4 regions of the Streptomyces nigra genome follow, and region 4 is predicted to be linked to each of the others. Evidence: riboswitches for the same ligand, from Rfam matches in the RefSeq annotation. Region 4 holds a riboswitch; each other region holds the start of a gene.
The links. Region 4 has a riboswitch for cyclic di-AMP ahead of DC008_RS04380 (C40 family peptidase). Riboswitches for the same ligand answer to the same signal wherever they lie in the genome.
Positions count from the first base shown of each region.

Region 1: it holds a riboswitch for cyclic di-AMP, as region 4 does, so the genes downstream of both, DC008_RS16305 (M23 family metallopeptidase) here and DC008_RS04380 (C40 family peptidase) in region 4, are expected to answer to the same signal.
Region 2: it holds a riboswitch for cyclic di-AMP, as region 4 does, so the genes downstream of both, DC008_RS29710 (LysM peptidoglycan-binding domain-containing M23 family metallopeptidase) here and DC008_RS04380 (C40 family peptidase) in region 4, are expected to answer to the same signal.
Region 3: it holds a riboswitch for cyclic di-AMP, as region 4 does, so the genes downstream of both, DC008_RS14010 (transglycosylase family protein) here and DC008_RS04380 (C40 family peptidase) in region 4, are expected to answer to the same signal.

Region 1 covers NZ_CP029043.1:3,547,749-3,553,460, reverse strand. Annotated here, with positions in the region: gene DC008_RS16325 (GTP cyclohydrolase II) at 15-659, opposite strand; gene DC008_RS16320 (MarR family winged helix-turn-helix transcriptional regulator) at 782-1,297, opposite strand; gene DC008_RS16315 (dihydrofolate reductase family protein) at 1,420-2,553, shown strand; tRNA gene DC008_RS16310 (tRNA-Met) at 2,717-2,790, shown strand; cyclic di-AMP (ydaO/yuaA leader) riboswitch at 3,095-3,252, shown strand; gene DC008_RS16305 (M23 family metallopeptidase) at 3,264-4,286, shown strand; gene DC008_RS16300 (PrsW family intramembrane metalloprotease) at 4,385-5,712, opposite strand, start outside.
Region 2 covers NZ_CP029043.1:6,465,306-6,471,017, forward strand. Annotated here, with positions in the region: gene DC008_RS29695 (helix-turn-helix domain-containing protein) at 1-73, shown strand, start outside; gene DC008_RS29700 (DUF6126 family protein) at 70-192, shown strand; gene DC008_RS29705 (tyrosine-protein phosphatase) at 230-1,027, opposite strand; cyclic di-AMP (ydaO/yuaA leader) riboswitch at 1,597-1,758, shown strand; gene DC008_RS29710 (LysM peptidoglycan-binding domain-containing M23 family metallopeptidase) at 1,763-2,683, shown strand; gene DC008_RS29715 (SGNH/GDSL hydrolase family protein) at 2,987-3,772, shown strand; gene DC008_RS29720 (TetR/AcrR family transcriptional regulator) at 3,839-4,450, opposite strand; gene DC008_RS29725 (Glu/Leu/Phe/Val dehydrogenase dimerization domain-containing protein) at 4,522-5,700, opposite strand.
Region 3 covers NZ_CP029043.1:3,061,008-3,066,719, reverse strand. Annotated here, with positions in the region: gene DC008_RS14020 (cytochrome P450 family protein) at 1-1,272, shown strand, start outside; gene DC008_RS14015 (LysM peptidoglycan-binding domain-containing protein) at 1,416-2,411, shown strand; cyclic di-AMP (ydaO/yuaA leader) riboswitch at 2,621-2,813, shown strand; gene DC008_RS14010 (transglycosylase family protein) at 2,818-3,495, shown strand; gene eno (phosphopyruvate hydratase) at 3,719-4,999, shown strand; gene DC008_RS14000 (FtsB family cell division protein) at 5,094-5,582, shown strand; gene DC008_RS13995 (DUF501 domain-containing protein) at 5,593-5,712, shown strand, end outside.
Region 4 covers NZ_CP029043.1:949,055-954,766, forward strand. Annotated here, with positions in the region: gene DC008_RS04365 (urease subunit gamma) at 1-1, opposite strand, end outside; gene DC008_RS04370 (TetR/AcrR family transcriptional regulator) at 116-763, opposite strand; gene DC008_RS04375 (ABC transporter permease) at 872-1,888, shown strand; cyclic di-AMP (ydaO/yuaA leader) riboswitch at 2,508-2,705, shown strand; gene DC008_RS04380 (C40 family peptidase) at 2,709-3,182, shown strand; gene DC008_RS04385 (ATP-binding protein) at 3,345-3,806, opposite strand; gene DC008_RS04390 (helix-turn-helix domain-containing protein) at 4,020-4,886, shown strand; partial or broken gene DC008_RS04395 (DUF397 domain-containing protein) at 4,896-5,122, shown strand; gene DC008_RS04400 (8-amino-7-oxononanoate synthase) at 5,177-5,712, opposite strand, start outside.

The sequences.
Region 1 (5,712 bases), 2.6 Mb from region 4:
CGCCGGGGCCGGGCCTACGCCAGATGCGCCCCCGCCAACTCCCCCAGCGGGAGTGTGTGCTGGGTGCGGATGACCTTGGCTCGGAGGTAGCGGACGTTGGCCGGGGTGGCGAAGACGCCGGTGGGGACGCGGTCGTGGACCGTGATGCCGAGGTCGCGCAACTGGTCGGCCTTGTCGGGGTTGTTGGAGAGCAGGTCGAGTTCGCCGATGCCGAGGGCGGTGAGCATCTGGGCGGCCGCCGTGTAGTCGCGGGCGTCCTCGGGCAGGCCGAGGGCCGCGTTGGCGGCGTAGGTGTCGAGGCCCTCGTCCTGGAGGGCGTACGCGTCCAGCTTGTTGTAGAGGCCGATGCCGCGGCCCTCCTGGCGCAGGTACAGCAGCACGCCGCCGCGCCGCGCGATGCGCTCGACGGCCTCGCGGAGCTGGGGGCCGCAGTCGCAGCGGACCGAGCCGAAGACGTCGCCGGTCAGGCACTCGGAGTGGAGGCGGACCAGGGGGGTGGTGCCGGGCTCGGGGGTGCCGAGGACGACGGCCACGTGTTCGAGGCCGTCGGCCAGGCCGTGGAAGGTGACCAGTTCGGCGTCGGCGGTGTAGCCGTCGGGGAAGCGCAGCGGGACCCGGACACGGGCGCGCTGGGTGGCGGCTGCGAGGGAGTCGGGCATGCGGGTCTCCGGGTTCCGTGCGGGCTCTGCTTCAGATTTGAAGCAGCTTCTCGGAACGCGACCCTACCTCGTGCTTTAACTTTGAAGCAATGACTCCGGGTCACGCCGTCCTGCGGTGTGCGTCACGAACACGGCTTCGACGCACGCCGGCGCCAGGGCACCTCGTCCCCTGTGGTCTGGCCGCAGCCCCCCTCCACGCCCGAGCCGATCGCCGTGAAGATGTCCTCCAGCTGCCCCACCTGCTCCGGGGACAGCCGGTCGAAGATCAGCGACCGTACGGTGTCCACATGGCCGGGGGCCGCGCGCTCCAGGAGCCGCATCCCCTCGTCGGTGAGGGCGGCGACGCTGCCCCGCTTGTCCACGAGGCAGTCCTCGCGGGCCACCAGGCCGTCCTTCTCCAGACGCGAGACGCCGTACGTCAGCCGGCTGCGGGTGATCTTCAGCCGCTCCGCGAGGTCGGTCATGCGCAGCCGGCGCTCCGGGGCGTCGGACAGGGTGGCGAGAATGGAGTAATGCAGATGAGGCATGCCGGCCCCCTGCTGGAGCTGCCGGTCGAGCGCGTCCTCCACGAGCGCGACGGCGGCGATGTAGGCGCGCCAGGCGCGCTGCTCCTCGGGGGTGAGCCAGCGAGTCGTCATGTGTCCAGTGTAGGTTTGTTTCAAACTTGAACCAAGCCGATCGGTCGAGTTCCGATCGACCAACCCCGATCAGCCAAGCACCGATCGACCAAGCCCCGATCGCCGAGCGGGAGAGCGTGCCGATGCCGTCCTACCCCTACGTCCTGCTGTCCGCCGCCGTCTCCCTCGACGGCTACCTCGACGACACCGGCCCCGACCGGCTGCTGCTGTCCAGCCCGGCCGACTTCGACCGGGTCGACGAGGTACGGGCCTCCGTGGACGCCATCCTCGTCGGCGCCGGCACCATCCGGGCGGACAACCCCCGCCTGCTCGTGAACTCCGCCGAGCGGCGCGCGGCCCGCACGGCCGCCGGCAGGCCCGAGTACCCGCTGAAGGTCACCGTCAGCGCGTCCGGCGAACTCGACCCGGCGGCCAACTTCTGGCACACCGGTGGCGAGAAGATCGTCTATACGACGGAGAAGGGCGCCGGGCGCCTGCGCGAGGACCCCGTCGCCGCCGACGTCGTCGCGCTCGGCGACGACCTGGACTGGCGGGACCTGCTGGTCCACCTCCGCCAGGTCCGCGGCGTCGAGCGGCTGATGGTCGAGGGCGGCGGCACCGTCCACACCCAGCTCCTGCGGCAGGGGCTCGCCGACGAGCTGCAGCTGGTGCTGGCCCCGCTGTTCGTGGGCGACCCCCGGGCGCCCCGCCTCTTCGGGCCCGGCGGCTACCAGGAGGGCCGCCTCCGGCTGGTCGAGACCCGGCGCATCGAGGACGTCGTCCTGACCCGCTACGAGCCGACCGCGCCCGGTACCGGCGTCCTGCCGGCCGCCGCGGACCGGCACTGGCTGGCCCTCGCGTGCGACCTGGCCGCCGAGTGCCCGCCCTCGCCGACCGCCTTCAGCGTCGGGGCGGTCGTCGTGGCGGCCGACGGCACCGAGCTGGCGCGCGGGCACTCCCGGGAGGGCGGCGACCCGGTCGTGCACGCCGAGGAGGCGGCCCTCGCCAAGATCGCGCCCGGCGACCCGAGGCTGGCCGGCGCCACCGTCTACACCAGCCTGGAGCCCTGCACGCACCGCTCCTCACGGCCCATGCCCTGCGCCCGGCTGATCCTGGCCGCCGGGGTGCGGCGGGTCGTGACGGCCTGGCGCGAGCCGGACACCTTCGTCACGGACGCCGACGGCAGCGGGATGCTGACCGCCGCGGGGGTGGACGTCGTGGTGCTGCCCGAGTACGCGGGACGGGCCGCGGCGCCCAACGCCCACCTGGTGCCCTGATGCGCGCCCTGCCTTGCGCCCTGGTGCCCGATCTGATGTGACACGTCCCGCACCACGGCGACAAAAGCCCTGGTCAGAGGGGGGTCGTAGGCGCGGGCAGGGCGGGTGCGGCGGTAAGGCGTGTGCGGTGGGTCCCGAGAATGGCGTACAGTAGAGACATCGCCGCGGGGTGGAGCAGCTCGGTAGCTCGCTGGGCTCATAACCCAGAGGTCGCAGGTTCAAATCCTGTCCCCGCTACTGAAGACTCAGGGCCGGAACTTTCGAGTTCCGGCCCTGAGTGTTTTTCCCTCCTCTGTCGCGCCCCCGACTCGCTGTCACGGAACGTGAGGGAGCGAACCCCCTCCGCATAACAACTGACGAACCGTCAGCTGTATTGAAGGGGGTACGCGCGAGTCAACTCGCCCGATTTAGGCCGCTGATGACCCGTAAGTCCAGCCGGAAAACGTTAATGATCAAGCGGAACAGCTTGGAATACGCACCCCGCGTCTATTAACGTTCGATAACGCAGCGCGGTCGTCCCAGCCGTCACAAGAGTCGGCTCCGTGCGCACACGCTTAATCCTGTAGAGGAACCGGGGAACCACCACCTTGGGGTGAATCTCGCGGATACCGCCGTGGCAACACGGCACGTATACGCGCGTAGGAGACCTTCCTGCTCCGAACCCGTCAGCTAACCCGGTAGGCGAGAAGGAAGGAAAGGAGTACGCCCACGTGGCGTCGAACCGTCCTGCCCCGCAAGCCCCCTTCGTGCCGGGCCAGCGCACCGCCGACACCTTCGGCTACGACCTGCACCGCACCGACGAGGGCCCCTTCGAGGAGTGGAACCCCACCGCGGAGTCCCTCCGTCCCGTTCGCGGCAGGCACCGCGTCTCCAAGCAGCGCGGCGGGGGACTCGCCCGCAGCTCCACGGTTCTCGGCGTCGGCGTCATAGCGGCCGTCGGCGCGGGCGGCATGGCCACCGCGCAGAGCGGCAAGCCGCCGGTCGCCATCACGATGCCGGACCTGCCCCTGATCTCCGACGACGACTCCGCCGCGGACGACAGTGCCACCGCCCTCAGCACGATGGGCGAGACCGCCGACGAGACCGCCCAGAGCGGTTCCGACGCCGGTGAGGCGCTGCGCAGCCGGATCATCGCGCAGGCCGAGCTCCAGCAGGACCAGGTCGACAGCAAGGCCGCCGCGGCCGCCGTCGCCGCCGCCGAGAAGGAGGTCGCCGAGGCGGCCGCCAAGGCGGAGAAGGAGGCCAAGGAGCAGGCCGCCGCCGCCAAGGCCGCCGCCGAGGAGGAGGCCGCCAAGAAGGCCGAGGCCGAGCGCCTCGCCGAGCTGGCCAAGCAGTACACGCTGCCGACCTCCTCGTACACGCTCACCTCGGTGTTCGGTGAGGCCGGCGCCTACTGGTCGTCCGGTCACCACACGGGCCTCGACTTCGCCGCGCCGACCGGCACCCTGATCAAGGCCGTGCACTCCGGCACGATCACGTTCGCCGGCTGGGACGGCTCGTACGGCTACAAGACCGAGCTCACCCTCGACGACGGCACCGAGGTGTGGTTCGCGCACCAGTCCTCGATCAGCGTCAGCGTCGGCCAGAAGGTCGCCACGGGTGACGTCATCGGCCGCGTCGGCGCCACCGGCAATGTGACCGGCGCCCACCTCCACATGGAGGTGCATCCCGAGGGCAGCAGCGGCGGCATCGACCCGCTGGCCTGGCTGCGGAGCAAGGGCCTCACTCCCTGAGCGCCTTCCCCGTCTGAACCCCGGCAGTCCTGACGACGACCCCCCGACGTCAGGGCTGCCGGTTCTTCGTCCGTGCCGCGCCGCCCTCCCCGACCCGTCTACCCGAGGTAGGGGTTCCAAACCGGGGCTTGCGGTCCGCCGTGGGCGTGCCCGTTCGGGGCGTACGGCTGCTGCCACCAAGTGCCGTGCGCCGCGGGCACGTACGCGGGGACGGGCCGGGTCCGCGCTGTGACCGCGTACTGCAGGGCCGGGCGGGCCCACGCGCGGCGCAGCCACAACTCGTTCAGCAACTCGCCCTCGCGGGCCACGTAGTCCGCGCCGGCCCGGCCCCGGCGGCCCCGGCGCCTGAGGAACGCGAGCGAGGTGGCGTACGCCTCGTACTGGGCGACCGCCCGGGCCGCCGGACGTCCGCCGTGGTGGCGGGCGTACTGCCGGGCCACCCGGCGGTCCCGCATCGAACCCAGCGCGAACGGCTCGGCGGGGGACAGCCATCCGGCGACGGCGTAGGCCGGCAGCTCCTCGCGGACGGTCCTCAGTTCGCGGTACCGGGTCCACAGCATCAGCCAGACCAGCAGCCCGAACGCGGGCACCATGAAGGCCGCGTACACGGCGAAGAATCCGAACTCGCCGAACGTGGAGGAGCCGTTCCACAGGGCGTGCATGCCCATCGCGAGGAGCAGCCCGGACAGCGGCAGCAGCACCCGGCGCACCCGCTGGCGTTCCCCGGCCAGCGCGGCTGCGCCGAAGCCGATGCCGGTGAGCACGGTGAACAGGGGGTGCGCGAAGGGCGACATGACGACGCGGACGAAGAAGGTCGCCGCGGTCACCGAGGCGATGCCGCTGCCGCCGGACAGCTGGTCGGTGCCGAAGGCGGTGCCCAGATAGAGGATGTTCTCGGTGAAGGCGAAGCCGGTGGCGGTGACACCGGCGATCACCACGCCGTCGAGGATGCCGCTGAAGTCCCGGCGCCGGAAGAGGAAGACCAGCAGGACGGCCGCCGCCTTGGCCGTCTCCTCCACGACGGGCGCTATGACCGTCGCGCCCAGGGTGTCCGCGTGGGACGGGTCGGCGGTCGCGGTCGCTATCCAGCGGGTCGCGAAACTGTTCGCCACGATCGCTATGAGCGCCGCCGCGCAGGCCCCCCAGGCGAACGAGAACACCAGGTTCCGCCAGGGGCCCGGCTCGACGCGGTCCAGCCAGCGGAAGGACGCGACGAGCAGCGGCACGGGCAGCACCGCGAGACCCAGCCCGACCAGGAAGCCCTCCGTGCCGGTCTGTTCGCGCACCAGGGCCAGGATGACGAGCCCGGACAGCGCCAGCAGGGTGCTGAGCGCGGCGTAGGGCACCCATCGGCGCTGCCACCAGTGCGCGTGCCGCAGCGCCCCGCCGGCGGGGGCGGGGGGATGCGTCGGGTACGGGGGGCTGG
Region 2 (5,712 bases), 5.5 Mb from region 4:
GTTCGTCCACACCCTGTTGCAGAGCCCCACGGCCACCCTGTGCCTGGGCCCGACCCCTGGAGTGACGCCATGAGCGACATGGAGGAGAAGTTCCCGCGCGCCCTGTGGGTGCGGCTCATCATCTACATCGCGGTGGGGCACGTCTTCGCCGCCTTCGTCTACTTCCTCTTCGAGGCGGGCGGCGGGCAGTAGACGTACCCCGTGCCCCTCGGGCCGTACCCCGCGTCCCTCAGTCGATCAGGCGCTCCCGCAGGCGCTCCCGGGCCTCCGGCGTGAGCCGCAGGCCCTGCCCCAGGTAGGTGTCGACGTCGCCCCAGGTCGCGTCGATCGTGTCGAAGGCCGCCGTCAGGTACTCCGCCCGCGCGTCGAACAGCGGGCTCAGCAGCTCCATGACCTCGGGCGAGTAGGCCGAGGGGTTGCTGCCGCTGCGCCGTACCTTGTAGCGGCGGTGCTTCTCGTTGGACTTCAGGTAGTCGGTGACGATCGCCTCGCGCTCGACGCCGACGGCGAGCAGCGTCACCGCGATCGACAGGCCGGCGCGGTCCTTGCCGGCCGCGCAGTGCATCAGGGCCGGGACGCTGTCCTCCACCAGAGACTGCAGGATCCGGGAGTGCTCGGCGGTCCGGTCCGTGACCATCGAGCGGTAGGAGGCGATCATCCGGTCGGCGCCCTTGCCGTCGGCCAGGATCTCCCGCAGCTGGTCGAGGTCGCCGTCCCGGACCATCTTCCAGAACTCCGCGCCGTCCGCCGGGTCGGACAGCGGCAGGTTCACATTGCGGACGCCCGGCAGCTCGACGTCGGGGCCCTCCAGCTTCTGGTCCGCCGCGTTGCGGAAGTCGAAGATCGTGTGCAGGCCCAGCGAGTCGAGGAAGGCGGCGTCCTCGGGGGTGGCGTGGGCGAGGTGGCCGCTGCGGAACAGCACGCCGTGCCGCACCCGTCGTCCGTCGACGGTGGGCAGGCCGCCCACATCGCGGAAGTTGCGCACACCGGCCAGTTCGGGCTCGGTCGACGGGATCTGCTGCGTCACGGGGGCTCCTCCCGGTCGGCCCCGCCGGCGCGGCTCGGCGATGAGGCCGGCGAGGTGCGACTCCGACGATACGACATGGCTGCGTGCGCCATTCAGTTGTCCACAGGGGATGACTCGGTGGCAATGGGTCGAAACGGGCGAAAGTCGGCTGATGTCATCTTTGTCAACGTGCACTTCGTCCGGTTTTGCGGGCACCTCATGTCGTATTCGGATCGGAATCGACGGGAAGGTTCAATGGGTCGGATATCCATCGGAGTCACATCTGGGGTTTCTGTCCGAATTAATGCCTTCATTCCAACTCGCTCCGTAATAAGGAAAGCTGGAGCGGCGTCACGTGAGGAGCGTCATATCCGTGACGGTGCGTCGCCCGTCATGTCCACGTAATCATCGTGCTTTTCCCGGGACTTCGAGCAAAGAGGTCCCTTCGAAATGCACGCAGGGTGACCGTTGAATGCCGTAAGGGATCAAGGTGAACGCATTCGGGCGGAACCCCTCACTTGTTCCCTTGCGTCTCTCTCGCTTACGTTCGCCACCAATCCGGACGGACGCCTAATCCTGCCGCCGACCGGAATCCGCGCACACTCACCCGTACACGGCAGGAGCGGGGGACCCACAGGTACATCGCCTGTTCCGGTCTCCGGAACAGGCTTGGGGTCAAGTCGCGTCCCGACGCGACCGGGCATCTCCAGCCCGCACCCGACAGCTCACCTCGCAGGCGCCGGAGAGGAATTCGTCATGCCCGCGAAGGGTAAGCACCGCCGTCCCAAGTCCCTGCGCCTCACCCGGACGATCGCCGTCGCCGGAACCGGTGGCGCCGCTCTCGCGCTGCCGCTGATCGGGGCCACCGGCGCAAACGCCGCGACCGGCCAGTCCGTTCCGGAGAAGGCGGTCCAGTCCGTCCAGGTCGCCGCCAAGAAGGCCCCGGCGCAGAAGGCCTCCGCCCAGAAGACGCGCACCTACGAGGTGAAGCGCGGTGACTACCTCGCGAAGATCGCCGACCAGCAGGACGTCCGCGGCGGCTGGAAGAAGCTCTACGCCGACAACCGTGAGGCCGTCGGCGCCGACCCGTCGCTCATCCACCCGGGTCTGAAGCTGTCGATCGGCACCAAGGCCGAGGGCGCCGCCCCGAAGGCGTCCGCCCCGGCCCCGTCCGCGTCGAAGTCCTCGGCGAAGCCCGCCGCCAAGCCCGCCGCGCCGCAGAAGGCCGCCCCGGCCGCCCAGAGCGCCGACGAGGCGAGCACCGTCAACGGCTTCAGCGCCCCGGTCTCCGCCTCCGCCGTCGGCACCTCGTACAAGGTCGCGGGCAGCATGTGGTCCAGCGGCTACCACACCGGTGTGGACTTCTCCGCCCCCACCGGCACCCCCCTGAAGGCGGTCGGTGCCGGCACCGTCGTCTCCGCCGGCTGGGGCGGCGCGTACGGCAACCAGGTCGTCATCCGGCTCGCCGACGGCTACTACGCCCAGTACGCCCACCTGTCCTCGCTGTCCGTCTCCAGCGGCCAGACGGTGACCGCGGGCCAGCAGATCGGCCTCTCCGGCGCGACCGGCAACGTGACCGGTCCGCACCTGCACTTCGAGATCCGCACCGCGCCGGGCTACGGCTCGGATGTGGACCCGGTGGCCTACCTCCGCTCCAAGGGCGTCGCCATCGGCTGACCCCCGCACACGGCGCGCACCACCTCCCTGACACGCATGCGCACCACCTGCCTGACACGCACGCCGAAGGCCGGACCCCACCCCCGGGTCCGGCCTTCGGCCTGTCGTCGTGGGCCCGCGGGTGCACGCGCGGGCGTTTCGGCGGTCAACGCCCCTGTGCGGAGCCGTATTCCGGACTTGGTGAAGGCTTTGGCAGTGGCTTATCTCACCGCTCGTCAACCCCTTCCTACGGTCGCGTAGGTCACATCGGAAGGTGAATCATGTCCCGACGTGACAGACGATTCGAAGAGTGACAGCAGAGCAGTGATCGGGTCGTACGTCGCGGTGGGGGACAGCTTCACCGAGGGCGTCGGCGACCCCGGCCCCGACGGGTCGTTCGTCGGCTGGGCCGACCGGTTCGCGGTCCTTCTGGCCGACCGGCGTCCCGAGGGCGACTTCGGGTACGCGAACCTCGCCGTGCGCGGGCGACTGCTGGACCAGATCGTGGCGGAACAGGTCCCCAAGGCCGTCGAACTCGCCCCGGACCTGGTGTCGTTCTGCGCGGGCGGCAACGACATCCTGCGGCCCGGCACCGACCCCGACGAGGTCGCCGAACGGTTCGAGCGGGCCGTCGTCCGGCTCACCTCGGCCGCCGGCACCGTGATGGTGACGACGGGCTTCGACACCCGTGGCGTACCCGTGCTGAAGCACCTGCGCGGCAAGATCGCCACCTACAACGGGCACGTCCGCGCCATCGCCGACCGCTACGGCTGCCCGGTGCTCGACCTGTGGTCCCTGCGGACCGTCCAGGACCGCCGGGCCTGGGACAGCGACCGGCTCCACCTCTCTCCCGAGGGGCACACGCGCGTGGCGCTGCGCGCGGGCCAGGTCCTGGGCCTCGAGATCCCGGCCGACCCGGACCAGCCCTGGCCGCCGCTGCCACCCCGGGGGACGCTGGAGATCCGCCGCGACGACGTCCAGTGGGCGCGCGAGTACCTGGTGCCGTGGATCGGACGGCGGCTGCGCGGCCAGTCCTCGGGGGACCATGTGACGGCCAAGGGCACGCTCTCGCCGTACGACATCAAGATGCGGATCGAGTCGGTGGCCTGACCCGGGGGGACGGACGGGGGGGCGCGGCGCCGCCCGGGGGCCCCGCCGGTCCCGGGCGGCGGCCGCTCAGCGCGGCGAGGCCGTCAACGCGGCCCGGTCCAGGCCCAGTTCCCGGGCCAGCGCCTCGTCCACCCACTCCTGCGCCCGCGCGCGGGACAGCGACCCGGGATACGACGTCAGCTGGACGGCGAGCCCGTCCAGGAGGGCGGTCAGGCGCAGCGCGGCGGCCGCCGGGTCCGGGCACGCGAACTCGCCCGCCTCCGCGCCCTCGGCGAGGACCCCGGCGAGGGCGCTCTTCCACTGCCGGTCGAGCTCACGGGTGACCTCCCGCAGGGCGGGTTCGCGCAACGCGGCCGCCCACCCCTCGATCCACAGCCGCCAGCCCTTGGCCTGACCGGTCGGCGCGTACCACCGCACGGCCGCCCGAAGCCGCCGTACCGCCGTCGTACGGCGGCCCAGGATGCCGCGCAGCCGCGCCAGGTCGCCCTCGGCCGCGTGGGCGAACGCGGCGGCGACCAGCTTCTCCTTGGTGTCGAAGTGATAGAGCACCAGGGCGTTGCTCACCCCGAGCGCCGAGGCCACGTCGGCGATCCTGACCGCCGCCACGCCCCGCGCCTCTATCTGCTCCACGGCGGCCCGCAGCAGGTCCGCCCGCCGCTCCGCCACACTCAACCGCACTCTCGCCCTCGCCACGCCGTCACCCTAACGGCCCGCGCCGACCCGGCCCGTGGGCCCCGGTTGCCCGGAGATCAGCGGTGCCGGCCGAACCGTTCGGCGATCACCGGGAGCCGGTCGGCGGCCAGGGCGTGCGCGGCGGCCCGCGGTGTCGTCCCGTCGGCCTCCGCGCGGGCCAGCGTCAGGTCGGTCAGCGCCCGCATGGCGCGCCGCGTGTACGCGAACGCCTCGTCCGCGTCCGGGCCGATGTCCCCGAACAGCGTCCACCACCACCAGGCGTTCGTGGCGGAGTTGACGACGACGTCCGGCAGCACGGTGACGCCGCGCGCGGCCAGCAGCGCCTCCGCCTCCGGACGGACGGGCATGTTCGCTGCCTCCGCGATCCAGCGGGCGGTGATCCGCCCCTGGTTGGCGGCGTCCACCGCGTACGACACGGCCGCCGGCACCAGCACCTCCGCCTCCGTCGCCAGCCAGGCGTCCCCCGGCAGCTCGCGGTCCCCGGGGCGCAGCGCCGCGCGGTCCACCGTCCCGTAGGCGTCCCGCGCCGCCAGCAGCGCCTCGACGTCGAGACCCGCGGGGTTGGCGACGGTCCCCTTGATGTCGGCGACGGCCACCACGGTGAGCCCCGCGCGCGCGAGGAACCGCGCCGTGGCCCCGCCCATCGTGCCCAGGCCCTGCAGCGCGACACGGGTCCGCCAGCGCGGCGCCCCGGCCCGGTCCAGCGCGGCGAGCACCGACTCGGCCACGCCGCAGCCGCCCACCAGCTCGTCGAGCCCGATACCGTCGACGTCCACCGCGAACGCCTCCGCCAGCCGGCGGCGGGCCACGGCCTCGTCGTCCAGGAGCGGATAGACCGCCTGCACGGACGAGACGAGCCCGACCTCGCGGGCGGCCCGGTCCACCACGTCCTGGCTGAGCCCCAGGTCCTCGCCCGTGGTCCACATGGTCTCGATGTACGGCCGCATCGCCCGCAGATAGCGCACCAGGACCCCGTACGCCTCCGGGTCCCGCGGATCGCAGTCGATACCGCCCTTGGCGCCGCCCAGCGGGACGTAGCGGGCGTCCGGGTCGTAGTGCAGGGCCTCCTTGAGCGTCATGCCCGCGGCCAGCCCCGCGATCTCCTCCAGCGTGCAGCCCGGCCGCATCCGCAGTCCGCCGGAGGAGACGCCGCGCACCAGCCGGTCCACGACCAGGAAGCCCTGGCGGCCCGTGACGTCGTCGGTCCAGGTGAGCGAGAGGAAGGGCGAGGGCATGCGAACTCCGGG
Region 3 (5,712 bases), 2.1 Mb from region 4:
CCCGCCGCTCCCGAGCTCTTCACCTGGGAGTTCGCCACCGATCCGTATCCGGCGTACGCCTGGCTGCGGGAGCACGCGCCCGTGCACCGGACCCGGCTGCCCAGCGGGGTGGAGGCCTGGCTGGTCACCCGGTACGCCGACGCCAAGCAGACGCTCGCCGACAACCGGCTCTCCAAGAACCCGGCCCACCACGCCGAACCGGCCCATGCCAAGGGCCGCACCGGCATCCCCGGTGAGCGCAAGGCCGAGTTGATGACGCATCTGCTGAACATCGACCCGCCGGACCACACCCGGCTGCGGCGCCTGGTCAGCAAGGCGTTCACACCGCGCCGTGTCGCCGCGTTCGCGCCCCGGGTGCAGGAGCTGACCGACCACCTCATCGACGGGTTCGCCGGGAAGGGGGAGGCCGACCTCATCCACGAGTTCGCCTTCCCGCTGCCCATCTACGCCATCTGCGACCTGCTCGGCGTCCCCCGCGAGGACCAGGACGACTTCCGGGACTGGGCGGGCATGATGATCCGGCACCAGGGCGGCCCGCGGGGCGGCGTCGCCCGGTCCGTGAAGAAGATGCGCGGCTATCTGGCCGACCTCATCCACCGCAAGCGCGAAGCGCTGCCCGACACCCCGGGCCCGGACGAGGACCTCATCTCCGGTCTCATCCGGGCGTCCGACCACGGCGAGCACCTCACCGAGAACGAGGCCGCCGCCATGGCCTTCATCCTGCTGTTCGCCGGTTTCGAGACCACCGTCAACCTCATCGGGAACGGCACCTTCGCGCTGCTCACCCACCCCGCGCAGCGCGCCCGCCTCCAGGACTCCCTGGCCGCCGGCGACACCGCCCTGCTGGAGACCGGCGTCGAGGAACTCCTGCGCTACGACGGCCCGGTGGAGCTGGCCACCTGGCGGTTCGCCACCGAGCCGCTGACCATCGGCGGGCAGCACATCGCCGCCGGTGACCCGGTCCTGGTCGTCCTGGCCGCCGCCGACCGGGACCCGGAGCGGTTCGCCGACCCGGACACCCTCGACCTCTCCCGCCGGGACAACCAGCACCTGGGCTACGGCCACGGCATCCACTACTGCCTCGGCGCCCCGCTGGCCCGGCTGGAGGGACAGACGGCCCTCGCCACTCTTCTCACCCGGCTCCCGGACCTCCGACTGGCCGCCGATCCCGCCGAGTTGAGGTGGCGGGGCGGTCTCATCATGCGGGGGCTGCGCACCCTGCCCGTGGAGTTCACCCCGGTCGGAGTCAAGAGTTCCGCTCCGCAAACATGACATGCGCTCATCTCTGTGATCTTCACGTGATCTGCGCGGCATTAACTTGTGACAAGTGATCGTCTGCCTATACGTTCACCCATCAACGAAGGCACGCGGATTCCGCGTCCCTTGGTCACCGCTGTCTCGCGAAAGGTCCCCGCATGCTCTCCGGGAACGGTCGTCACCGTCGCCCCCGTCAGGCTCCGGCTCTTCTCGTCGCGGCCGGAGTGACCGGCTCCGCCATCGCCATCCCGCTCCTCGGCGCCTCGGGCGCGAGCGCGGCGGACGGGAGCGTGTGGGACAAGGTCGCCGAATGCGAGAGCGGCGGCTCCTGGAGCGCGGACACGGGCAACGGGCACTACGGCGGACTCCAGTTGACCCAGGCGGACTGGGAGGGCTTCGGCGGTCTCGACTACGCCGCGAGCCCGGATCTGGCGAGCCGCTCGCAGCAGATCGCCGTGGCGCAGAAGATCCTCGCCGAGCGCGGGACCGTCCCGTGGGGCACCTGTGCGGTGCTCAACGGGCTCAGCAAGAAGTCGGGTGCCGTCGACCTCGACACCGGTGTCTCCGGGGACTCCCCGAGCGAGGTGTCCGGGTCGTCCGGCTTGCTCGATTCCTCTGATTCTTCCGACTCGTCCGAGTCTTCCGGTTCTTCGGGCGGTTCGGGCTCCTCCGACGGTGCGTCGAACACCCCGAGCGGCTCGTCGTCCGCGTCGCCGGAGAGCTCCGCACCGTCCTCGCCCGAGGCCGGGAAGTCAGGAAAGTCCGAGAAGGCTGAGAAGTCCGGTTTCACGGCCACCGCCTCTCCGGACAGTTCCCCGGTGGAGAGCCCCGAGATCACGAATCAGGACAACTCCGGGCAGAGTGCCGGATCCTGGAGCCTCGTCGACACCGCCGCGATCGAGGACGTACCGGCCGGTCCCGGACGGCACCGCGGCGCCAGCGCCGAGGAGACCAAGGCCGCGGACGGCGACTCCGCCGCCTCCGGCCGCCACGCCTCCTACCGGGTCCGCGCGGGCGACACGCTCGCCTCCATCGCCGACTCCCTTGACGTCGACGGCGGATGGCGCGCGCTGTTCGAGGCGAACAAGGCGGCCATCGGCACCGACGCCAACAGCATCGCTCCCGGTCAGACGCTGGACGTCCCCACCGAATAAGGGCCGAACAGGGCCAAATGAAGCGGCAGTTCACGCCCCGCTTTCATGGTGAATGTCCGTTTTGAATGGACTGAGAGATAGATCTCAGAAGCCTTGATCGTCTTTGAAAATCCCCGAGCGGCGTGTCTACGGTCGTGACCGCTCGCCTCCAGTGCGAGCCCCGACAGCCGTCACGCCGAATCCTGCCGGCGGCCGTCCGGGAACAGTCGTCGCGTCATGCGCCGTAGGCAGGAGCGGGGGACCCAAGGTAAGCGCCGGGTCCGGACGTCGAGGCCCTCCGGGGGCTCACGGCCGGAACCGGCTTGGGGTGAAGTCGCGCACCACGCACCAGTGGTGGGCGACCGGGCAACTCAACCGGCCCGAACCCGACAGCTCACCTCGTAGGCGTCGGTGAGGGGATCTCTCCATGCTGTTCTCCAGCAAGGGCAAGCACCGTCGTCCGTCCAAGGCGGCCCGCGCCATCGCCGTCGTCGGCGTCACCGGCGCCGCCGCCGTCGCCGGCCCGCTGATGGCCGCCGGCAGCGCCTCGGCCGCCACCGCCTCCGAGTGGGACGCCGTCGCCCAGTGCGAATCCGGCGGCAACTGGTCGATCAACACCGGCAACGGCTACTACGGCGGCCTGCAGTTCTCCGCCTCGACCTGGGCGGCCTACGGCGGCACGCAGTACGCCTCCACCGCCGACAAGGCCACCAAGGCCCAGCAGATCGCGATAGCCGAGAAGGTCCTCGCGGGCCAGGGCAAGGGTGCCTGGCCGCACTGCGGCACCGGCCTGTCGAGCGCGGCCTACAACGGTTCCGCCGCCACCGGTGGCGAGCAGAGCGCCCGCTCCACCGAGGAGAAGCCGGCCTCCCGCTCCGCGGACCGTCCGGCCGCCGAGAAGAGCACCAAGACCGTCACCACGCCGACCGGCAAGAAGGTCAAGAAGGGCGACGGCGAGTACAAGGTCGCCAAGGGCGACACCCTCAGCACCATCGCCGCCGACCACGACGTCAAGGGCGGCTGGGAGAAGCTCTTCGAGCTGAACAAGGACATCGTCCAGGACGCCGACCTGATCTACCCGGGTCAGCAGCTCCACCTCAAGTAAGCCCCCACAGGCTCCCCGCCCCGGCGCGTGTTCCCCCGTGTGCGCCGGGGCGGGGTTCTGTGTAGATGTACGCGCCCGCTTTTTGTTCCGTTCGGAAACAATTCGCTCTCGGTTCCGTCCACAGGGCGGTCGACCGCTGGCCGAACCTCCGGAGCCGGTTAGGCTCGTCTCGCAGCACCCACGCGGGCTGCGTAAAGGCTTCACATCCACGAAGGAGATGCTCGTGCCGTCCATCGACGTCGTCGTAGCCCGGGAAATCCTGGACTCCCGAGGCAATCCCACGGTCGAGGTCGAGGTCGGCCTCGACGACGGCAGCACCGGTCGTGCCGCCGTCCCGTCCGGCGCCTCCACCGGCGCCTTCGAGGCCATCGAGCTGCGCGACGGTGACACCAACCGTTACCTCGGCAAGGGCGTCGAGAAGGCCGTCCTCGCCGTCATCGAGCAGATCGGCCCGGAGCTCGTCGGCTACGACGCCACCGAGCAGCGCCTGATCGACCAGGCCATGTTCGACCTGGACGCCACCGACAACAAGGGCTCCCTCGGCGCCAACGCCATCCTCGGTGTCTCGCTCGCCGTCGCCCACGCCGCCTCCGAGGCCAGCGACCTGCCGCTCTTCCGCTACCTGGGCGGCCCGAACGCGCACCTGCTCCCGGTGCCGATGATGAACATCCTGAACGGCGGCTCGCACGCCGACTCCAACGTGGACATCCAGGAGTTCATGATCGCCCCGATCGGCGCGGAGTCCTTCTCCGAGGCCCTGCGCTGGGGCGCCGAGGTCTATCACACCCTCAAGAAGGTCCTGAAGAACAAGGGCCTGGCCACCGGCCTCGGCGACGAGGGCGGCTTCGCGCCGAACCTCGGCTCCAACCGCGACGCCCTCGACCTCATCCTCGAGGCGATCAAGGAAGCCGGCTACACCCCCGGCGAGCAGATCGCCCTGGCGCTCGACGTGGCCGCCTCCGAGTTCTACAAGGACGGCGTCTACACCTTCGAGGGCAAGGAGCGCTCGGCGGCCGAGATGACCGAGTACTACGCGGAGCTCGTCGACGCGTACCCGCTCGTCTCCATCGAGGACCCGCTGTTCGAGGACGACTGGGACGGCTGGAAGACCATCACCGACAAGCTCGGCGACAAGGTCCAGCTCGTCGGCGACGACCTGTTCGTCACCAACCCGGAGCGCCTCGCCCGCGGCATCGAGGAGGGCGCCGCCAACGCCCTGCTGGTGAAGGTGAACCAGATCGGTTCGCTCACCGAGACCCTGGACGCCGTCGAGCTGGCCCAGCGCAACGGCTTCAAGTGCATGATGTCCCACCGCTCCGGCGAGACCGAGGACGTCACCATCGCCGACCTGGCCGTCGCCACCAACTGCGGCCAGATCAAGACCGGTGCCCCGGCCCGCTCCGAGCGCGTCGCCAAGTACAACCAGCTGCTGCGCATCGAGGAGATCCTCGACGACGCCGCCGTCTACGCCGGCCGCAGCGCGTTCCCCCGCTTCAAGGGCTGAGGCACGCGCCTGTAGGAAGCGTCGTACGTACGTCCCCGTACTCGGTCCCGTACCGTGTGCGGGGACGTACGCGCGTTGAGACGGGAGGCGGGACATGGCCGTGAAGGACCGGGACCGGTTCTCCACCGCGACCAGGATCCGGTTGCTCGGGGAGCAGACGGCGGCCCGTGTCTACCGTTCCCAGACCAAGCGGCAGGCCCGGCGCTCCCGGCTCACCAGCCGCGCCGCGCTGCTCGCGCTGGTCGTCTGCACCCTCGTCGTGGCCATGGCGTACCCGATAAGGCAGTACGTCTCCCAGCGCGCCGAGATCGCCGACCTCCAGCGGGAGAAGGCGGCGACCACCCGGCGCGTCGAGGAACTGCGCGACCTCAAGGCCCGCTGGCAGGACGACGCCTACGCCGAGCAGCAGATCCGGCTGCGGCTGCACTATGTGATGCCCGGTGAGACCGGCTTCGTCGTCGTCGACCCGGACGCGGCCAGGCAGTCGCGGACCGACCTGGGCGCGGCCCACCGCCCCTGGTACACGAACCTCTGGGAGGGCGTCGACAAGGCCGACGCCGCCCGCAGCGAACAGAGACGATAGAAAGACAGGCATGGAAACGCCCCCGCCGCCCACCCCGCGCACCGAGCCCACCGACGCGGACGTCGAGGCCTTCAAGCAGCAGCTCGGCCGCCCCCCGCGCGGGCTGCGCGCGATCGCCCACCGGTGCCCC
Region 4 (5,712 bases):
CGGCGTCCCACCTCACAGTCCTCGCTCCGGACCTGCGGGGTCCGGTGGCCGACGCCCTCGGGCGAGGGCCCGACGACGTGGGTCGGCAGGCTAGTTGGACCGCGTTTCGGGCGCGTTAACCCCGCGCGGGGCCGGAGGGGGCGGCGTCGTCGTACCGCATGCTCATCAGGGCGCGCAGACCCTGCTGCAGGACGTCCACGGGCGCGGGCCCGAACAGGGACTGCTGGGCGATGAAGCCGAGCACGGAGGCGATCATCGTGCGGGCGACATGGTCCGGGTCCACGTCCGTCCGCATCAGCCCGGCCTCCTGGTAGCCCTCGACGATCCGGGCCCAGGCGGCGCGCACCGAGCCGTAGCCCTCGCGCAGGATGGCCGCGAGCTCGTCGTTGCGCAGGGTCTCCGTCCACACCTGGACGACGAGCCGGGGGAAGGCGGGCTTGCCGTCGACGACCAGGGACTCCCGGGCGGCGAGCGTGTGGCCGAGGACATAGGCGACGAGCTCGTCCGGCGGTGGGGGCGGGCTCTGCCGGGCGGCCTCCTCGAACGCCGCGCGGACCGAGCCGAGCACCTCGGCGACGATCGCGCCGATCAGCTCCTCCTTGCCCTTGAAGTACCGGTAGACGGCCCCCGCCGAGAGGTCGACCTCCTTCAGCACGTCCTGCATCGAGGTGGCGTGGAAGCCGTTGCGGGCGAAGCAGAGGGCGGCGCCGTCGAGGATCTGGCGGCGGCGTGCGTCGAGGTGTTCCTGGGATACGCGGGCCATGCCCTCAAGCTAAAACGAACATTCCTTCTTGACAAGCATCGACATCGGGGAGCACGGTGGACTCACCAAAAACGAACGATCCTTCTTTTTGAGATCACGGGAGATCCCATGTCCTCGCCGTCCGCCACACCGCCCAGGAAGCCCGCACCCCGGCGCCTGGTCGCGGTGGTCGTGCTCGTCCCCGTACTGGCCGCCCTCGCCCTGTGGGCGTTCGCCTGGCCGGCCGCCCGCACCGCGCCGCGCGACCTCCCGCTCGGCGTGGCGGGGCCCGCCGCGGCCGTGACGCAGGTGGAGCGACAGCTGTCCGCCCACGACGGCGCGTTCGACGTGCACCGCTACGCCGACGAGCCGGCCGCCCGCGAGGCCATCGAGGACCGGGACGTGTACGGCGCGGTCGTGGTGACACCCCAGGGGCCGAAGCTGCTGACCGCGTCCGCCGCGAGCCCGGCCGTGGCCCAGCTGCTGCAGCAGGCGGTGGCCGGACAGGCGGCCGCCGAGGGGACGCAGGTGGAGACCGTCGACGTGGTGCCCGCACCCGAGGAGGACCCGCGCGGGGCGGCCCTGAACTCCAGCGTGCTGCCGCTCGCCCTCGCGGGCCTGGCGGCGGGGGCCGCCGTCACCCTGCTGGGGCTGCGCGGTCTGGGCGCCGCGGGCGCTCTCGCGGGCGTCGCAGCCCTGATCGGCCTGATCGCCGCCGCGCTGGCGCACAGCTGGCTGGGTGTGATCACCGGTGACTGGTGGGCGGAGGCCGGGGTGTTCGCGCTGATGACCCTCGCCGTGAGCGCCGCCGTCGCCGGGCTCGCCGCCCTCCTCGGACCGGCCGGCGTCGGCCTGATGGCCGCCACCGTCATGCTGATCGGCAACCCGTTCTCCGGGGCGGCGTCGGCGCCCCGGATGCTGCCGGAGCCGGTCGGCACCATCGGCCAGTGGCTGCCGCCGGGCGCGGGCACGACCCTGCTGCGGTCGGTGTCCTTCTTCGACGGCGCCGCGGCGGTCGGCCCCGCCCTCACCCTGACCTGGTGGGCCGCCGTCGGCCTCGGCGCGGTCCTCCTCGGAGACCGCCTCAAGGCCGACGGCACCAGCCCGGAGCCGACCACCGCCCGGGAACCGGCCACCGCCGCCTGACCCGGCCCCGCGAACCGGCCGTGCGCCCCCGCTGTAGCGGACGGGGGCGCACGGCCTCGGCGTCTCCGGCGGCCGTGACCACGCGAACGGCCGTACGTCCCGGTTCCGGCGGACGAGTTGATCGGCCGTCACCCCGGGGCGCGCCGGCGCTGACGCGGCGTCGGGCGGGACGGGACCGTGCGTACGGGCGCTGGAGCGTGCGCCGCGCGTCCCGGACGGGCGGCGCCGCACGGCTCGTGCCACGCCGGTGGCGCGCTCCGACAGTTGACGGCGCCACAGCCGCGTCCCGGGCACGCCGCCCGGCTCGGAACGTCCGCCGACGCGCCGAAACGGACCGAATGGCGTACCCCCCATCGGCGTATTCCGCACTCCGTCCACGCGCTCGTACGGCTTGCGTCAGGGACGGGACGCACAGCCCGGGTTGAGCCTTCCGCCGCTGGTCCGGGGCTCGTCGGGTATCCGGCGACGACCTCGAACGCAGTAGCGTCCACCCGAACGGGTGAGTGGTGAGTAACACCACAAATCCCCGGTTCCGTTGGGATTTTCGTTCTTCCGTGCGCCAAGATCCCTGACTGACGACAAGACCCCGCCGCAGCGGCGGGGCGATCCGGGCGGACGCCGAGTCCTGCCGCCGCCCGGATGACCGGTCGACAGGAGTGGATCGGCAGGAGTGGAGGACCCGAGCAAGACGGGTCGCCGGTACGGACGTTCGTTCGAACCGAGCAACCCTTGGGGTGAAGCCGCGACATTGCGGCCGGGCAACTTCGCCAGCCCGAATCCGACAGGTCATCCTTCACAGGCGGCTGACGAAGGGTTGCGCATGACTGCGCTCAATCGTGTCCCGTCGCTCATGGCCAGGGCCGGTACGGCCTCGGCCCTCACTCTCGCCGCGGTGGGCGGCTCGATCGTGACGCCCGGTCTCGCCTCGGAGGCGCAGGCCGCCACGCCGGCGACGAAGGCACTTCAGATCGCGGCCTCGAAGAAGGGCTCCCCGTACAAGTGGGGCGCCACGGGGCCGAACCGGTTCGACTGCTCCGGGCTCACGCTGTACTCGTTCAAGAAGGCCGGCAAGAAGCTGCCGCGCACGGCGGCCCAGCAGTACAACAAGACCCGCCACATCTCCGCCTCGAACCGCAAGGCGGGGGACCTGGTCTTCTTCCACTCGGGGTCGTACGTCTACCACGTGGGCATCTACGCGGGTAAGGGCAAGATCTGGCACTCCCCCAAGAGCGGTGACGTGGTCCGGCTGCAGAAGATCTGGACCAGGAGCGTCTGGTACGGCCGGGTCAAGTGACCCTCGTGGGGGCGCCGACGGCGCCCCCACCCCCGCCGGCGCCCTCCCGGGGCGCGGAGGGCGTCCGGCACGGGCCGGGCACTCCGGCGCCTCCGGGGCCTCCCGGGGCCGACGGGGGCGGAGCGGGCCGCATGGCGCCCGGTGCGGCGCCACGCGGCGCTTCTAGGGGGTGTCCTGCGGCGTCGCGACCGTGACCGGCGAGGCCGGTACGGTCCACGGCAGCTCGATGGAGACCGTCTTGCCGCCCTCACGGGTCGGCCACACCCGGAGCCGGCCGCCGCACTCGGCGGTCAGCCAGCGAATGATCACCATGCCCCGGCCGTTGTCCTGCTGGACGGCGGCCGGAAGCCGTTTGGGGAACCGGGGATGACTGTCGGTCACCCCGATGCGCAGCTGCTCGTCACGGTCGAGCTCGAGGTCCACCGTGAAGGTGGGCGACTGCCCCAGGGTGTGCTGTACCGCGTTCGTGGTGAGTTCGGAGACGATGAGCCGGATGGTGTCCGCCGTGTCCGTGTCCGACGGCAGTCCCCACTCGGCGAGTGTGGTGACCACATAGGACCGGGCCGCGGAGACCGAGGCGGGATCGCTCGGCAGAGTGACGGATGCTTCCAGATGGTCTGCCATGGCGACGTCGTCCCTTTCCCACGGGACCGCAGTCCGACACGGAGCGGAGGGTTCGAGTACGGTCCCGGACTGGTGCTTCGCCGCCAGACTGCCATCACCGCGGCGGTCACGGGTGGCGATCCGCCAAGATATGCATATATCTGTCGCTCGAAGCGGTGAACTCTGCGACGGCAGACCGTATTTGGGCGGCCCGGTCGGAGTAAGGAGTTGCCCATGCAGCACGGCCCGGCGGTACGCCGCCGGAAACTGGGCGCGGAACTGCGTGCGTTACGCACCGGGACCGGGCTCACCAGTGGGGAGGCGGCCCGCCTGGTGGGCTGGCACCAGTCCAAGGTGAGCCGTATCGAGACCGGTGCCAGCGGGGTGAAACCGGCCGATGTGCGCTTACTGCTCGACGCCTACGGTGTCCGGGACGCGCGGCTCCGGGAGGTGCTGCTGGCGCTGGCCGGCTCCGACGGCGCCGGGCGGCACCACTGGTGGCACGCCTACCGCGGGGTCCTGCCGCCGGCGTACCGGGATTTCATCAGTCTGGAGTCCCAGGCCCGCGCGATGCGCACGCTGGAGACGTCCGTGGTGCCCGGCCTGTTGCAGACGCCCGAGTACGCGCGGGCGGTGACCCGGGCGGCGACCGGCGGGACGGACGACGGCACCGACGACCGGATCGACGCGTTGGTCGCGGTGCGGCTGGCCAGGCAGGAGGTGCTGCGGGCCGATCCGCCGCTGCGGTTCAGCGCGGTGCTGGACGAGGCGGTGCTGCGCCGGGAGGTCGGAGGCCCCGAGGTGATGCGGCGCCAGCTGGAGCGGCTGGTGGAGGCGGCGCGGCTGCCCCAAGTCACCCTGCAGGTGCTGCCGTTCACGGCCGGTGAGCATGTCGGCGTCACCGGGCCTTTCGTTATCTTCTCATTTTCGAGCACTTCTGATCTGGACGTGGTTGTTCTCGACCACTTGACGAGTAGCCTCTATCTCGAACGGAAAGAAGACCTCCAGGCCTACACGGAGGCCTTCGACACCCTTCGGCTCCACGCCCTTTCGCCCGAGGAATCGCTGGATCACATCGCCGCGATAGGTGGCGGCGCGTAAGGAGGCACCATGACCGCACTGCCTCGGAACCTCAGGTCGAGCACCGAACTCCCGGACGCACGATGGCTGCGCAGCAGTTACAGCACCGGGGCGAACAACTGCGTCGAGACGGCCCGGCCGCACGCGGGCCCCTGGACCGGCCTGCTGGCCGTGCGCGACTCCAAGGATCCGGCCGGCCCCGCGCTGCTCTTCTCCCCGAGAGCTGGGCGGGCTTCACGGCCGCACTCCAGTCCTGACCATTTCTGATCGTTTCTGCCCGTCCCGGTTCCGCCCGGCCGTGTCACGCCGACTCATGGTCGTGTCGTACCGATGACCTGTACAGCGCGTTCGATCTGCCCCTCGGAGAGGTCCGCGCGGGCGGTCAGCCGCAGCCGTGAGACGCCGTCCGGCACGGAAGGCGGACGGAAGCAGCCCACGGCGAGACCCGCCGCACGGCAGTCGGCGGCCCACCGCACGGCCCCCTCCGGGGACGGCGCCCGCACGGAGACGACCGCGGCGTCCGGACGCACCGCTTCCAGACCCGCGGCCGTCAGCCGGGTGTGCAGTTCGCCCGCCACCGCGCGGGCCCGCGCGGCCCGTTCGGGCTCCCGGTCCAGCAGCCGCAGCGCCGCCAGGGCCGCGCCCGCCGCCGCCGGGGCGAGACCGGTGTCGAAGATGAACGTCCGCGCCGCGTTGACCAGATGGTCGATCACCCGGGCGGGCCCCAGCACGGCACCGCCCTGGCTGCCGAGCGACTTGGAGAGCGTGACGGTCGCGACGACGTCCGGCGCGCCCGCGAGCCCCGCCGCGTACGGGGCACCCCGGCCGCCGTCGCCGAGGACGCCGA